One region of the Cytobacillus kochii genome, then DNA from elsewhere that is predicted to be linked to it. Evidence: a T-box and tRNA genes for the amino acid it is inferred to sense, from the RefSeq annotation. Region 1 holds a T-box; the other regions hold tRNA genes.
The links. A T-box is a leader RNA that pairs with one kind of tRNA and senses whether it is charged. The one in region 1 lies ahead of tyrS (tyrosine--tRNA ligase), so its partner is inferred to be a tRNA-Tyr.
Positions count from the first base shown of each region.

Region 2: it encodes a tRNA-Tyr, which carries the amino acid that the T-box ahead of tyrS (tyrosine--tRNA ligase) is inferred to sense. The anticodon was not compared.
Region 3: it encodes a tRNA-Tyr, which carries the amino acid that the T-box ahead of tyrS (tyrosine--tRNA ligase) is inferred to sense. The anticodon was not compared.

Region 1 is NZ_CP085254.1:1,561,915-1,566,726, forward strand. It holds gene LG276_RS08310 (ABC transporter ATP-binding protein) at 1-537, shown strand, start outside; gene LG276_RS08315 (hypothetical protein) at 730-852, opposite strand; gene tyrS (tyrosine--tRNA ligase) at 900-2,141, opposite strand; T-box leader at 2,187-2,399, opposite strand; gene LG276_RS08325 (MarR family transcriptional regulator) at 2,404-2,883, opposite strand; gene LG276_RS08330 (helix-turn-helix domain-containing protein) at 2,993-3,544, opposite strand; gene LG276_RS08335 (AzlC family ABC transporter permease) at 3,666-4,391, shown strand; gene LG276_RS08340 (AzlD domain-containing protein) at 4,381-4,689, shown strand; gene LG276_RS08345 (M48 family metallopeptidase) at 4,792-4,812, shown strand, end outside.
Region 2 is NZ_CP085254.1:3,804,408-3,809,219, forward strand. It holds gene LG276_RS19415 (DUF4931 domain-containing protein) at 1-602, opposite strand, end outside; gene LG276_RS19420 (FixH family protein) at 791-1,546, opposite strand; tRNA gene LG276_RS19425 (tRNA-Arg) at 1,847-1,920, opposite strand; tRNA gene LG276_RS19430 (tRNA-Asn) at 1,936-2,010, opposite strand; tRNA gene LG276_RS19435 (tRNA-Ile) at 2,021-2,097, opposite strand; tRNA gene LG276_RS19440 (tRNA-Gly) at 2,105-2,175, opposite strand; tRNA gene LG276_RS19445 (tRNA-Leu) at 2,193-2,274, opposite strand; tRNA gene LG276_RS19450 (tRNA-Cys) at 2,279-2,349, opposite strand; tRNA gene LG276_RS19455 (tRNA-Gln) at 2,356-2,427, opposite strand; tRNA gene LG276_RS19460 (tRNA-His) at 2,445-2,520, opposite strand; tRNA gene LG276_RS19465 (tRNA-Trp) at 2,527-2,600, opposite strand; tRNA gene LG276_RS19470 (tRNA-Tyr) at 2,604-2,687, opposite strand; tRNA gene LG276_RS19475 (tRNA-Phe) at 2,701-2,776, opposite strand; tRNA gene LG276_RS19480 (tRNA-Asp) at 2,796-2,872, opposite strand; tRNA gene LG276_RS19485 (tRNA-Met) at 2,876-2,949, opposite strand; tRNA gene LG276_RS19490 (tRNA-Ser) at 2,964-3,056, opposite strand; tRNA gene LG276_RS19495 (tRNA-Met) at 3,073-3,146, opposite strand; tRNA gene LG276_RS19500 (tRNA-Ala) at 3,174-3,249, opposite strand; tRNA gene LG276_RS19505 (tRNA-Pro) at 3,263-3,339, opposite strand; tRNA gene LG276_RS19510 (tRNA-Arg) at 3,348-3,421, opposite strand; tRNA gene LG276_RS19515 (tRNA-Gly) at 3,425-3,499, opposite strand; tRNA gene LG276_RS19520 (tRNA-Leu) at 3,521-3,602, opposite strand; tRNA gene LG276_RS19525 (tRNA-Lys) at 3,612-3,687, opposite strand; tRNA gene LG276_RS19530 (tRNA-Thr) at 3,702-3,777, opposite strand; tRNA gene LG276_RS19535 (tRNA-Val) at 3,794-3,869, opposite strand; tRNA gene LG276_RS19540 (tRNA-Glu) at 3,874-3,948, opposite strand; rRNA gene rrf (5S ribosomal RNA) at 3,979-4,095, opposite strand; rRNA gene LG276_RS19550 (23S ribosomal RNA) at 4,368-4,812, opposite strand, start outside.
Region 3 is NZ_CP085254.1:1,425,475-1,430,286, reverse strand. It holds gene LG276_RS07680 (iron-hydroxamate ABC transporter substrate-binding protein) at 1-213, opposite strand, end outside; gene LG276_RS07675 (ABC transporter ATP-binding protein) at 277-1,092, opposite strand; tRNA gene LG276_RS07670 (tRNA-Gly) at 1,438-1,508, opposite strand; tRNA gene LG276_RS07665 (tRNA-Leu) at 1,512-1,594, opposite strand; tRNA gene LG276_RS07660 (tRNA-Leu) at 1,616-1,704, opposite strand; tRNA gene LG276_RS07655 (tRNA-Cys) at 1,736-1,809, opposite strand; tRNA gene LG276_RS07650 (tRNA-Gly) at 1,829-1,903, opposite strand; tRNA gene LG276_RS07645 (tRNA-Gln) at 1,909-1,983, opposite strand; tRNA gene LG276_RS07640 (tRNA-His) at 2,030-2,105, opposite strand; tRNA gene LG276_RS07635 (tRNA-Trp) at 2,112-2,185, opposite strand; tRNA gene LG276_RS07630 (tRNA-Tyr) at 2,189-2,272, opposite strand; tRNA gene LG276_RS07625 (tRNA-Thr) at 2,284-2,356, opposite strand; tRNA gene LG276_RS07620 (tRNA-Phe) at 2,360-2,435, opposite strand; tRNA gene LG276_RS07615 (tRNA-Asp) at 2,490-2,566, opposite strand; tRNA gene LG276_RS07610 (tRNA-Met) at 2,570-2,643, opposite strand; tRNA gene LG276_RS07605 (tRNA-Val) at 2,654-2,729, opposite strand; tRNA gene LG276_RS07600 (tRNA-Glu) at 2,734-2,808, opposite strand; tRNA gene LG276_RS07595 (tRNA-Ser) at 2,824-2,917, opposite strand; tRNA gene LG276_RS07590 (tRNA-Asn) at 2,920-2,994, opposite strand; rRNA gene rrf (5S ribosomal RNA) at 3,014-3,130, opposite strand; rRNA gene LG276_RS07580 (23S ribosomal RNA) at 3,446-4,812, opposite strand, start outside.

The DNA.
Region 1 (4,812 bases):
CAAGATCCAATGGCAGGGACTGCACCTGCAATGACGATTGAAGAGAACTTAGCTATTGCCTACACAAGAACGAGATCACGCGGCTTGCATATAGGCGTTTCGAAAAAAAGAAAAGCGTTTTTTCAAGAAAAATTAGAGATGCTTCATTTAGGTTTGGAAAACAGACTGCAAGCAAAAGTAGGTTTATTATCAGGTGGTGAGAGGCAGGCATTGTCTCTTTTAATGGCAACCTTCACTGAACCTAAAATCCTTTTATTGGATGAGCATACGGCTGCATTAGATCCATCCCGGGCAGAATTGATTACGAATTTAACGAAAGAAATTGTTGATAAATTCCAATTAACGACATTAATGGTAACTCATAATATGCAGCAAGCGATTGACCTAGGAAACCGGTTAATTATGATGGATAAAGGCCAGATTATTTTCTCTGCGGATGAGAAGCAAAAATCGCAGCTTACGGTTGAAAAATTATTAAATGAGTTTCAACAAATTCGTGGTGAAAAAATGAACAGTGACCGTGCAATACTTGCATAAATGAAGATTTTAGTGTGAGAAAGAGTCCGTTAATGGGCTCTTTTTTTGTGGTGCGGGAGTTGATTTTTATGTTTCTTCAATAGAATGTTAATAAATACGATACCAGGGTGGCTTCTATTTAATGATTTTGACTTGGTGAAGAAATGGTTGATCAAATCTTGTAATGAAGCATAATCTAAGATAGCAATTTCTTCATAAAACCGTACACCCTTGATCTTCTAATGGACAATATTCATAAACGGTGATACTGTCACAACTTATTGGTGCAAGTGGACTTTCTAGTTGGCGAATGACTAGTAGGAGAAGCGTAAACATAGAAATAGCCACCTGATAAAAGGTGACTATGCAAATTACCTCACAACCTAATTCTTTACCAATAATTTCATGAATTTTCTTTTACCTACTGAAACAATCATATTATGGCTAATCGTAGTCGTTTCCATTTCAGTGGTGATTTTTTTACCATTTATTTTAATTGCGCCACCAGCAATCATTCTTTTTGCCTCGGATTTTGAAGGTAGTAAGCCTGTATTCACTAACAATTGCACAATGGTGATAGAAGTTGGGCCAGACCATATCATTGTCGGCAGATCTTCAGGTAATTCTCCTTTTTGGAAAATCGTAATAAATTGTTGTTCTGCTTTTTCAGCTGCTTCTTCATCATGGTTCATTTGTACAATTAGCTTTGCTAATTGCATTTTTACATCACGTGGATGGAGGGTTTGCTTATCTAGCCCTTCTTCTATTTCAGTTATTTCTTCAGGTGTAAGAGGTGTAATAAGTGTAAAATACTTCTCCATGAGTTCATCCGGAATGGACATTGCTTTCCCGTACATTTCGTTTGCTGGTTCATTAATACCGATATAATTATTCTTCGATTTTGACATTTTCTCAACGCCATCTAATCCTTCAAGTAGTGGCATCAGCAGTGCAATTTGCTTAGGTTTTCCAAATTTCTCTTGAAAGTGCCGACCCATAAGGACATTAAAGTGCTGATCGGTGCCCCCTAACTCAATATCACATTCAAGCACAACAGAATCGTATCCTTGCATGACTGGGTAGAAGAATTCGTGTAAAGAAATCGGCTTCCCGAAGGCAATTCTTTCTTCAAAGTCATCACGTTCCATTAAACGGGCAATGGTAATTTTACCAGCTAATTGAATGACATCATCAAACTTAAGTTGAGAGAGCCATGTTGAATTATAATGTAATTCAACTTTTTCCATATCGAGTACTTTACCGAATTGCTCAAAATAAGTTTGGGCGTTATGCTTCACTTCTTCATCGGTTAACGGCTTTCTAGCGATGGACTTACCTGTTGGATCACCAATCTTACCAGTAAAATCCCCAATTAATAATTGAATCGTATGACCATTATCTTGGAATTGCTTTAACTTCTTTAAAACAACCGTATGACCTAAATGAACGTCAGGAGCTGAAGGGTCTAAGCCAAGTTTTATCTTTAAAGGTTTATTTAATAAAATAGATTTTGCTAACTTTTCTTCTAATTCTTCAGTGGGTATTATTTCTTGCACACCTTGTTTGTATAACTTTAATTGTCTCTGTAACTCTTTTAATTGCTGTTCTGATAATTTTTCTTTCACAATTATTCACATCCTTAATAAATAATAAAAATCCACATCCCTAATAAAAGGGACGTGGATTTCACGCGTTACCACCCTAATTGAGAAGTATAATACTTCTCCACCTCAACATTTAACGAACGTAGCCGTTCATTGCAAGTAGCAATGAAAGTTCAAGAAGTTGTAATTCGCTTCATCCTTTATACCGACTCTCAGTCATTTGTCGGCTCTCTGTGATAGGGAGGAGGTTGCTACTAAGACTTCTATCATCACTTTTTCTTTATTAAAATTTATTGTCTTTAATGAGCCGGTAAAGGGTTGCAGCTAATTGCTTTTGATCGTCCGTTTTTAACCCTTTAACAATGGAGATTTCTCCCTCATGAAATTCGGGATAAAGCTCTTCAATGACTTCTTTACCCTTAGGGGTAATCACAACAAAGGTATTTCGGCGATCTCTTGGGTCGGTTTCCCTTCTGCAAAATGACTTATTCTCTAATGTACGCATAATATTACTGATTGTTGCTTTTGATACACCTGCAGAAAGGGCAAGCTCTTTTGTTTCCATTTTTCCATATATCCATAAATCATAAAGAATCGAAAAGGAAGTCCAAGAGATTTTATGCTTGGCTAACACTTCTTGCTCTAGCTTATTTTTAATGCCTTGGCCAATGCGATATAGGCTAGTGACTACGGCTATTGCATTTGGCTCTATCGTTGTTTTTTTACTTATCTTTTGAATGACCGTTGACTCTTCAGGATGCAAATAGCCATCTTCGTCTAATTGGTGAATAGGATCACTCCTCTATTATTTTCAGAATCATTAGCTATGAAATGATTCTACAAAAAAAGAAACAGAATTGCAACCCTTAAACTTAAGGGTAATACAAAACTGTTTGATAAATAATCATATCTTCCCCAATATTGCGATACGTATGAGCCTTGTTGGCGGAGAAACGGATGGAATTACCTGGTTGAATGGTATATTGTTGTTCATTAATTTCAAGTTGTAGTGTACCAGTAATCACCGTTACATACTCTTCAACACCTTCATTATGTTTTTCTGATAGATGTTCATAACCTGTCTCAATCTCGACAGTAAAAATTTCAAACTTTTTCCTTGGGTCAAATGGGAAGACCGGATATACGCGATATTTCCCACTATACTCCATAATGGGACTGATATCATGGCGATTAACCACATGAATAGGAGACTGCTGTTCCTGAATTAAAGATGAGAAGGAAACTTGTAATCCTGTGGCAATCTTCCATAATGTTGTCACTGTTGGGTTGGATTCACCACGTTCTATTTGTCCAAGCATCGCTTTACTTACATTAGTTAAGTTGGCTGTAGTATCTAGACTTAAACCTCGTGCTTTACGTAGATTTTTTAAGTTAACGCCGATATTTTTTTGAATATTATCCATAATTCCTCCGAAAATGATTGTTTAATATAACGTACAAATGTATAATATATTGTACAAATAACTAATCAGTTTATTTATTCAATATTATACTATTTTTGGGGATGAAGGGTAGGGAGAAATCTTGGCGGAGCTATTGTTACAAACAAGAGAAGTACCATTTCGAAAAGGGTTGCAGGCTGGTGTAAGTATTGCGATTGGTTATGCCCCCGTTGCACTTACTTTTGGCTTATTAGCAAAGACAGCAGGTTTATCTTTTATAGAGACCGTACTTATGAGTATGGTTGTTTTTGCAGGTGCATCACAATATATGGCACTTAGCTTAATTAGTTTAGGAACGAGTACTTTTGAAATTATTTTTACAACGTTTATTGTTAATATTCGCCATTTTCTGATGAGTACAGCGCTTAATGAAAAAGCAGAAGATGACAAACTAATGAAAAAGGCCCTCTATTCATTCGGCATTACAGATGAATCTTTTTCAGTTATTGCTACAAAAGACGGTGTGCAAAAAACTGGCTTTATTTTAGGTGTGAATATCATTGGGTATATGAGCTGGGTTACTTTTACGGCCCTTGGATACGTCGTTGGTGCAAACTTGCCACAAGTGTTACAAGAAAGCATGACAGTTGCGTTATATGCGATGTTTATTGGTCTACTTGTTCCTTCGATGAAAGGGAGTGCTAAGGTTGTTTACCTTGCTGCTATTGCTGCCGGATTAAACACTATTTTTACCTTTACAGGTGCACTTTCAACAGGATGGTCAATTGTTATAGCAACTTTAATTTCTTCCGTTCTTGTTGAGGTTATAGAAGGAATGAAGAGAGGGGATCGGCAAAATGAGCAATGAAGTACTTTGGTTAATTATTGGCATGGGTCTTGTTACATATCTTCCAAGGGTTGCCCCATTTTTACTTTTTAAAGGAAAGGAACTGCCTATATTTGTGCAATCTGTTTTAAAAAATGTTCCTTATGCGACACTAGGTGCTCTTATTTTTCCTGGGGTTTTGCTTATTGGAGAAAGCATCTGGTACGGCTTACTTGGTGCGGCGATTGCGTTTATCGTTGCTTATATTGGCGCGAATGTAGTCTTTGTTGTCCTTAGTGCTATTATTGTTTTGTCAGGTTACTCCTTATTCATCAGTTAGTTATTTCTTTCCTCCTTTTTGCAGTTCTAAATATGGAAAAGTATACTAAACTAAGTATGAAGGGTTGTACTTTTTTTCATTGAGATTAAAGGAGGGAACAAATTGGCAAGAAAAATTGGTCTT
Region 2 (4,812 bases), 2.2 Mb from region 1:
TTACATGTAAAAGGAAAATCCCTCAGAATATATTTGGTTGCCATTTGAATATATTTAGCAAACGCTGCAATATCCTTTTTCTGTCCTAATTTAACATTAAATTCATAAAAACCAATACGAGGTTTATTCGATAAAGAAAATTCAGTATCACCATGTTGATCAATCAATTCTCCTACAAAATCGTCAGCCTGCACCTTATTTTGATACACGACATCATATAAACCAACAATTTGCATATGAGGATGAGCAATGCTTCCACCTGAATGCGGCCCATGATTCTTGAAAAAAATCACAGATTTGTATTTATCACTTTTCTCCATACTTAACCACTTGTCTAAACCAAATGTAATCAATCTGACTAAATGGTTGTCATCATACTGTGAAAGTTCCGTGTCACACTCAGCTGTCTCGATTAAGACCGTTTGATGAGCATTTTCTAATACGGGATATTTATTCTCCAACCAAATGATTGGACCATCCTCCGCAATAATGTTCGTCAATTGTTCTCTCTGACAGAACGGACACACTTGTTCTTTATTCCTTATACTATTAGGTTTCTGTTTACCAATGCTTGTATTAAAAAATAAATGAGTATTTGTCATTAGTTATTCTCTCCTGATTTCAATTACTTACTTCTATTATAAAGGGCTTCTTCTTTATAGTGTGAAAGTTTGATTATGATTAGTATAAAATTCATCAATATTAAAGGCAACTTCACTTGCGTAACAAAAGTACATTATTAAATAAGATAAAAAAGATATTTGCATATGCAAATATCTTTCTTTTACTGTTAATTTACTATGACCTCAAATTCACTATGTTCATGTAATCCTTCATCATTTTCAACATGAACGACAATCTTGTATGTTCCATTATCAGTAAATGCATGTGTTGCTGTATACATCCCACTAGTTTCCTCTACTGCATCTACCCAAGCCACCTGATGTTCATCAATCGTTTGAACGATTTCTAACCTCACATTAGCCTCTTCAAGTCCTTGTTCTTCTTTCGTAATATGAATATCAAATGGAGTTTCCTCATTCGTCTTAATATCAGCAGTAGGACTTATATGTATCGCTACATTTCCATCATGCTCATGTGTGCTATGGCCTTGATTTTCTTCTTCGCTATCTATTTCAGCACTGCCTACCGCCACTTTAACTTTAGGCATAGTGTGCATACTTCTTGCGGTGACATGTGACTGAATATGATAGATAGCATCTTTTTCAAATGTATAGGATGCAACATACTTTCCATCATTCTCGTGTTCTGCTTCTATTAATTCACTATTATCCTTTTTCCCATCTTCCCACAATTCAAATTTTACTTCATCTGCATCTTCCACAGACTCGTCTCCCTGAGTAACAGTAACTTCTAAGCGTACTTCTTCGTTCCTTTTAATCTGACTTGGTATCGAGATACTGGCATCGATTGCAGCAGGAACTGATCCTTCGCCACCACTAGAGTTTGCATCATTCCCCGCATTTCCACAAGCAGCAAGAAAAATAATCATGATTACAGAAAACGTTGATATCCACTTCTTCATAAAAAGCCCCTCTTTCTTAAACATCTAATCTTTCTCATCTATTTTACTAATAATATGTGTTAGAAAAGTGAAATAATTTGTTAATGAGAGAAATATGTAAAATAAAGAAAATATAGGTATATAAAAAGATTTATTAGGAGAAACTTCTATTACAAGTGTAAATCCCCCTTTTTGGCTTCCATTTATGGAAGCTTTTTTTTACTTTTCTACAAAGCTTTCAACTAGATGCCTAGAAGCTTAATTTAAAATTAATCATACAAAAAAAGCTCATAAACCTTATAGAAGATTTAAGAGCTTTGACGCGCCTTAGAGGATTCGAACCTCTGACCCACAGCTTAGAAGGCTGTTGCTCTATCCAGCTGAGCTAAAGGCGCAAACTAAAATATGTATGGCTCCGCAGGTAGGATTCGAACCTACGACCGTTCGGTTAACAGCCGAATGCTCTACCACTGAGCTACTGCGGAATAATATAAATGGTGGGCCTAAATGGACTCGAACCATCGACCTCACGCTTATCAGGCGTGCGCTCTAACCAGCTGAGCTATAGGCCCCTATTTAAGCGGGTGAAGGGAATCGAACCCTCATCATCAGCTTGGAAGGCTGAGGTTTTACCACTAAACTACACCCGCATTTAAGAACTTCAACATACCGGTGGTCGGGGTCGAACCGACACTCCCGAAGGAACACGATTTTGAGTCGTGCGCGTCTGCCAATTCCGCCACACCGGCATAAAGGCAACACCCGGATTTGAACCGGGGATAAAGGTTTTGCAGACCTCTGCCTTACCACTTGGCTATGCTGCCATAAAACTGGGCTAGCAGGGTTCGAACCTGCGAATGACGGAATCAAAATCCGTTGCCTTACCACTTGGCTATAGCCCAATAAGTAAATTGAAAAATGGGGCGACTGATGGGAATCGAACCCACGAATGTCGGAACCACAATCCGATGCGTTAACCACTTCGCCACAATCGCCATTATTGGCAGGGGTAGTAGGAATTGAACCCACATCAAAGGTTTTGGAGACCTTCGTTTTACCATTAAACTATACCCCTAGATGGTGGAGGGGGGCAGATTCGAACTGCCGAACCCGAAGGAGCGGATTTACAGTCCGCCGCGTTTAGCCACTTCGCTACCCCTCCAAAAAAGAATAAATGGTGGCTCAGGACGGAATCGAACCGCCGACACAAGGATTTTCAGTCCTTTGCTCTACCGACTGAGCTACTGAGCCAAAATAATAAATATGTAAATGGCGGTCCGGACGGGACTCGAACCCGCGACCTCCTGCGTGACAGGCAGGCATTCTAACCAACTGAACTACCGGACCAGATTGCGGGGGCAGGATTTGAACCTGCGACCTTCGGGTTATGAGCCCGACGAGCTACCGGACTGCTCCACCCCGCGATAATAAATATTAATGGCGGAGGAAGAGGGATTCGAACCCCCGCGGGCTTTAACACCCCTGTCGGTTTTCAAGACCGATCCCTTCAGCCAGACTTGGGTATTCCTCCATTAATAAAAAAGCAATAGCGGCGGAGGGGATCGAACCCCCGACCTCACGGGTATGAACCGTACGCTCTAGCCAGCTGAGCTACACCGCCATAAAATATATTTTATAAAAATTAAATTGGTGGAGCCTAGCGGGATCGAACCGCTGACCTCCTGCGTGCAAAGCAGGCGCTCTCCCAGCTGAGCTAAGGCCCCTAAAAAGTATTCGTGGTCGGGAAGACAGGATTCGAACCTGCGACCCCTTGGTCCCAAACCAAGTGCTCTACCAAGCTGAGCTACTTCCCGAAATAAAACGCGCCCGAGAGGAGTCGAACCCCTAACCTTTTGATCCGTAGTCAAACGCTCTATCCAATTGAGCTACGGGCGCATCTGGAGCGGAAGACGGGATTCGAACCCGCGACCCTCACCTTGGCAAGGTGATGTTCTACCACTGAACTACTTCCGCAACTATTCATTATAAAACTAATGCGGGTGAAGGGAGTCGAACCCCCACGCCTTGCGGCGCCAGATCCTAAGTCTGGTGCGTCTGCCAATTCCGCCACACCCGCAAATTTAAATGGTGAGCCATGAAGGACTCGAACCTTCGACCCTCTGATTAAAAGTCAGATGCTCTACCAACTGAGCTAATGGCTCGTACAAAGCACGAGTGGTGCCGGCCAGAGGACTTGAACCCCCAACCTACTGATTACAAGTCAGTTGCTCTACCAATTGAGCTAGGCCGGCAAATATACAAAAAAAATGGTGGAGGATGACGGGATCGAACCGCCGACCCTCTGCTTGTAAGGCAGATGCTCTCCCAGCTGAGCTAATCCTCCAAAATGGTGACCCCTACGGGATTCGAACCCGTGTTACCGCCGTGAAAGGGCGGTGTCTTAACCGCTTGACCAAGGGGCCAAAAAATAACCCCAAAAAATGGGGTAGTTTGCCCGGCAGCGTCCTACTCTCACAAGGGGACAGCCCCTAACTACCATCGGCGCTGAGAAGCTTAACTTCCGTGTTCGGTATGGGAACGGGTGTGACCTTCTCGCTATCGCCACCGGACTATGAAATTGTAAGGGAATCGTTCCCTCAAAACTAGGTAATGTTGAAGAAGATATTTATTGAGTAATCGCCTGAATGCGTGCTGTAGGATACTACTTACGTAGTGCTGTCCAGCTGCGGCGCCTAGTAGCCGCCCGCATTTCGAATTGTCCAGCTACAGCGCCTAGGTGCTCGAGGTCATAAGTCAAATTTGTCATGAGGTTAAAGAACAACCTCCTGTCAAATCCGTCTTATGCTTGTCGCACCTGTGCAAGGCGCTTTCGCTTTTCGTTTTGGTTAAGTCCTCGATCGATTAGTATTAGTCAGCTGCATGTGTCGCCACACTTCCACCTCTAACCTATCAACCTGATCATCTTTCAGGGATCTTACTAGCTTACGCTATGGGAAATCTCATCTCGAGGGGGGCTTCATGCTTAGATGCTTTCAGCACTTATCCCTTCCGCACATAGCTACCCAGCGATGCCTTTGGCAAGACAACTGGTACACCAGCGGTGCGTCCATCCCGGTCCTCTCGTACTAAGGACAGCTCCTCTCAAATTTCCTGCGCCCACGACGGATAGGGACCGAACTGTCTCACGACGTTCTGAACCCAGCTCGCGTACCGCTTTAATGGGCGAACAGCCCAACCCTTGGGACCGACTACAGCCCCAGGATGCGATGAGCCGACATCGAGGTGCCAAACCTCCCCGTCGATGTGGACTCTTGGGGGAGATAAGC
Region 3 (4,812 bases), 140 kb from region 1:
AATCCCTAATGATAGAACATTACCAGTATAAGCCATTGATGCTACTCTTTTAGGATTAGCTGGTAACTCCATTTCTCCATTTTCTGATTCATATGTAAATGTTTCTTTTTCCGTTTCCTTACTGCGTTCACCTGACGATTCATTCCCATCATTTCCGCAAGCAGTTAAAACTAATAATAGAATAAAAAATAAAAATACCAATTGCTTTTTCAAGTTTTCCATCCACCTTTATAATAATAATCATTCTCAATTATAGTCAAAAAAAGAAGCAAATCATTAAACGACTTGCTCTTGAACTACCATCCTACTATCAATTAAGTCATACGTTAAGCAGATTGGTTTTTGTGTACGTGGGTCAATACCAATTTCTGCATCAATATTAAATACTTCTCTTAAAATCTGCTTATTCATAACTTCCTTCGCAGCACCATTTTTAATAATTTTGCCTGCTCTCATAGCAATCAAATAATCAGCGAACCTTGCTGCATGGTTTAAATCATGAATAACCATAACAATTGTTCTATTTTCTAACTGATTAAGCTCTTTTAACAGTTCTAATACTTCCAATTGATGACACATATCTAAATATGTAGTCGGCTCATCCAATAAAATTATATCAGTTTCTTGAGCCAAAGCCATCGCAATCCATACTCTTTGCCGCTGTCCACCAGACAATGCATCTACTTCTCTATCTTTAAATTCTGCAATTCCTGTTACTTGGAGTGCCCAATCTATCACCTGGCGATCTTTTGCTGTTAATCTCCCCATACCCTTTTGATATGGAAATCTTCCATAAGATACTAGCTCTGAAACTGTTAAGCCTTCAGGAGCATCAGGAGATTGAGGAAGAATGGCCATTTTTTGTGCAATCGCTTTTGTCGATTCCTTACTGATTTGCTTACCATCAAGATATACAGACCCAGCTTTGGCTTGGATAATTCTTGCAATCGTCTTTAAGACAGTCGATTTACCGCAACCATTCGGCCCAATAATAGCCGTAATCTCACCGTCTGGTATCATCATGTTTAAGTTCTTCACAATCTCTCTATCACCGTATGCAATTCTTAAGTCTTCAGTAAATAATCTAGACAAGGTCATTCACTCCATCCGAACATTTTAGATCATCATCACGTCATTGATAATGATTATCAACTTCAAAGAAAATTTTATCTAATAAAAGCTATCCTGTCAACCATCAATCCGAAAAGTTTTCATTTCCAGCATATTTCTTGTTAACCAACCTGTATTCTACATATATTTTTTTAAGGAGAATGCATTTCACGTTACTGGAGCCTTTCATCCATTTCTTCACTTTAAGTCATTATACACTTCTTTAAGTTTAGTAAAAAACACCATAACTAGTCATTTCTACTAAAAAAAGACTGTAGGCAATCTACTAATAAATAGAGATTGTCTACAGTCCTTAACTTCCATATAAGCGGGTGAAGGGAATCGAACCCTCATCATCAGCTTGGAAGGCTGAGGTTTTACCACTAAACTACACCCGCAAATACCGGTGGTCGGGGTCGAACCGACACTCCGTGATGGAACACGATTTTGAGTCGTGCGCGTCTGCCAATTCCGCCACACCGGCAAATATTCTTTTATTTAATTATGGTGCCGAGGACCGGAATCGAACCGGTACGGTAGTCACCTACCGCAGGATTTTAAGTCCTGTGCGTCTGCCAGTTCCGCCACCCCGGCATGAGGTGTATAAAAACTAATGAATATGTATTGGAGGCGGCAACCGGATTTGAACCGGTGGTGAAGGTTTTGCAGACCTCTGCCTTACCACTTGGCTATGCCGCCATCAATATAAATGAATATTTGGAGCGGAAGACGGGATTCGAACCCGCGACCCTCACCTTGGCAAGGTGATGTTCTACCACTGAACTACTTCCGCAAATCTGGCTGGGCTAGCAGGGTTCGAACCTGCGAATGACGGAATCAAAATCCGTTGCCTTACCACTTGGCTATAGCCCATTTGTATATTCTATGCATGAAAGCAAAAAAAGTGAATTTAAAATAATGGGGCGGCTGATGGGAATCGAACCCACGAATGTCGGAACCACAATCCGATGCGTTAACCACTTCGCCACAACCGCCATAATTGGCAGGGGTAGTAGGAATCGAACCCACATCAAAGGTTTTGGAGACCTTCGTTTTACCATTAAACTATACCCCTAGATGGTGGAGGGGGGCAGATTCGAACTGCCGAACCCGAAGGAGCGGATTTACAGTCCGCCGCGTTTAGCCACTTCGCTACCCCTCCATGAAAAACGATGCCGGCCAGAGGACTTGAACCCCCAACCTACTGATTACAAGTCAGTTGCTCTACCAATTGAGCTAGGCCGGCAAATGGTGGCTCAGGACGGAATCGAACCGCCGACACAAGGATTTTCAGTCCTTTGCTCTACCGACTGAGCTACTGAGCCAAAACTTATACGTTTTACAATATGTTTTTAATACATTTGTGTGAATTTATGTAGTGGCGGTCCGGACGGGACTCGAACCCGCGACCTCCTGCGTGACAGGCAGGCATTCTAACCAACTGAACTACCGGACCAAATTGCGGGGGCAGGATTTGAACCTGCGACCTTCGGGTTATGAGCCCGACGAGCTACCGGACTGCTCCACCCCGCGATAATATGAATGGTGGAGGATGACGGGATCGAACCGCCGACCCTCTGCTTGTAAGGCAGATGCTCTCCCAGCTGAGCTAATCCTCCAAAATGGTGACCCCTACGGGATTCGAACCCGTGTTACCGCCGTGAAAGGGCGGTGTCTTAACCGCTTGACCAAGGGGCCAGTTTATATGTTTAATGGCGGAGAGCAAGGGATTTGAACCCTTGAGACGGCTATAAACCGCCTACACGATTTCCAATCGTGCTCCTTCGGCCAGCTCGGACAGCTCTCCATTGGCTCCGCAGGTAGGATTCGAACCTACGACCGTTCGGTTAACAGCCGAATGCTCTACCACTGAGCTACTGCGGAATAATATAATAGTATGTATGCCCGGCAACGTCCTACTCTCACAAGGGGACAGCCCCTAACTACCATCGGCGCTGAGAAGCTTAACTTCCGTGTTCGGTATGGGAACGGGTGTGACCTTCTCGCTATCGCCACCGGACTTTTTAAAGACATTTATTATTATAACGTCTTTTATGAAAATTTCAAGAGAAATTTTAAATCATTCTCTGAAAACTAGGTAATGTTGAAGAAGATTGTTTTGAGTAATCGCCTGAATGCGTGCTGTAGGCTACTACTTACGTAGTGCTGTCTAGCTGCGGCGGCTAGGAGCCGCCCGCATTTCGTATTGTCCAGCTACAGCGCCTAGGTGCTCGAGGTCATAAGTCAAATTTTTCATGAGGTTAAAGAACAACCTCCTGTCAAATCTGTCTCTTATGCTTGTCGCACCTGTGCAAGGCGCTTTCGCTTTTCGTTTTTGGTTAAGTCCTCGATCGATTAGTATTAGTCAGCTACATGTGTCGCCACACTTCCACCTCTAACCTATCAACCTGATCATCTTTCAGGGATCTTACTAGCTTGCGCTATGGGAAATCTCATCTCGAGGGGGGCTTCATGCTTAGATGCTTTCAGCACTTATCCCTTCCGCACATAGCTACCCAGCGATGCCTTTGGCAAGACAACTGGTACACCAGCGGTGCGTCCATCCCGGTCCTCTCGTACTAAGGACAGCTCCTCTCAAATTTCCTGCGCCCACGACGGATAGGGACCGAACTGTCTCACGACGTTCTGAACCCAGCTCGCGTACCGCTTTAATGGGCGAACAGCCCAACCCTTGGGACCGACTACAGCCCCAGGATGCGATGAGCCGACATCGAGGTGCCAAACCTCCCCGTCGATGTGGACTCTTGGGGGAGATAAGCCTGTTATCCCCGGGGTAGCTTTTATCCGTTGAGCGATGGCCCTTCCATGCGGAACCACCGGATCACTAAGCCCGACTTTCGTCCCTGCTCGACTTGTAGGTCTCGCAGTCAAGCTCCCTTGTGCCTTTACACTCTACGAATGATTTCCAACCATTCTGAGGGAACCTTTGGGCGCCTCCGTTACTCTTTAGGAGGCGACCGCCCCAGTCAAACTGCCCACCTGACACTGTCTCCCATCCCGATAAGGGATGTGGGTTAGAATTTCAATACAGCCAGGGTAGTATCCCACCGACGCCTCCACCGAAGCTAGCGCTCCGGCTTCTAAGGCTCCTACCTATCCTGTACAAGCTGTACCAAAATTCAATATCAGGCTACAGTAAAGCTCCACGGGGTCTTTCCGTCCTGTCGCGGGTAACCTGCATCTTCACAGGTACTATAATTTCACCGAGTCTCTCGTTGAGACAGTGCCCAGATCGTTACGCCTTTCGTGCGGGTCGGAACTTACCCGACAAGGAATTTCGCTACCTTAGGACCGTTATAGTTACGGCCGCCGTTTACTGGGGCTTCGATTCAAAGCTTCGCGTGAGCTAACCTCTCCTCTTAACCTTCCAGCACCGGGCAGGCGTCAGCCCCTATACTTCGCCTTGCGGCTTCGCAGAGACCTGTGTTTTTGCTAAACAGTCGCCTGGGCCTATTCACTGCGGCTCATCAAGGCTTTAACACCCTAATGAGCACCCCTTCTCCCGAAGTTACGGGGTCATTTTGCCGAGTTCCTTAACGAGAGTTCTCTCGCTCACCTTAGGATTCTCTCCTCGCCTACCTGTGTCGGTTTGCGGTACGGGCACCTTATTCCTCGCTAGAGGCTTTTCTTGGCAGTGTGGAATCAAGAACTTCGGTACTAAATTTCCCTCGCTATCACAGC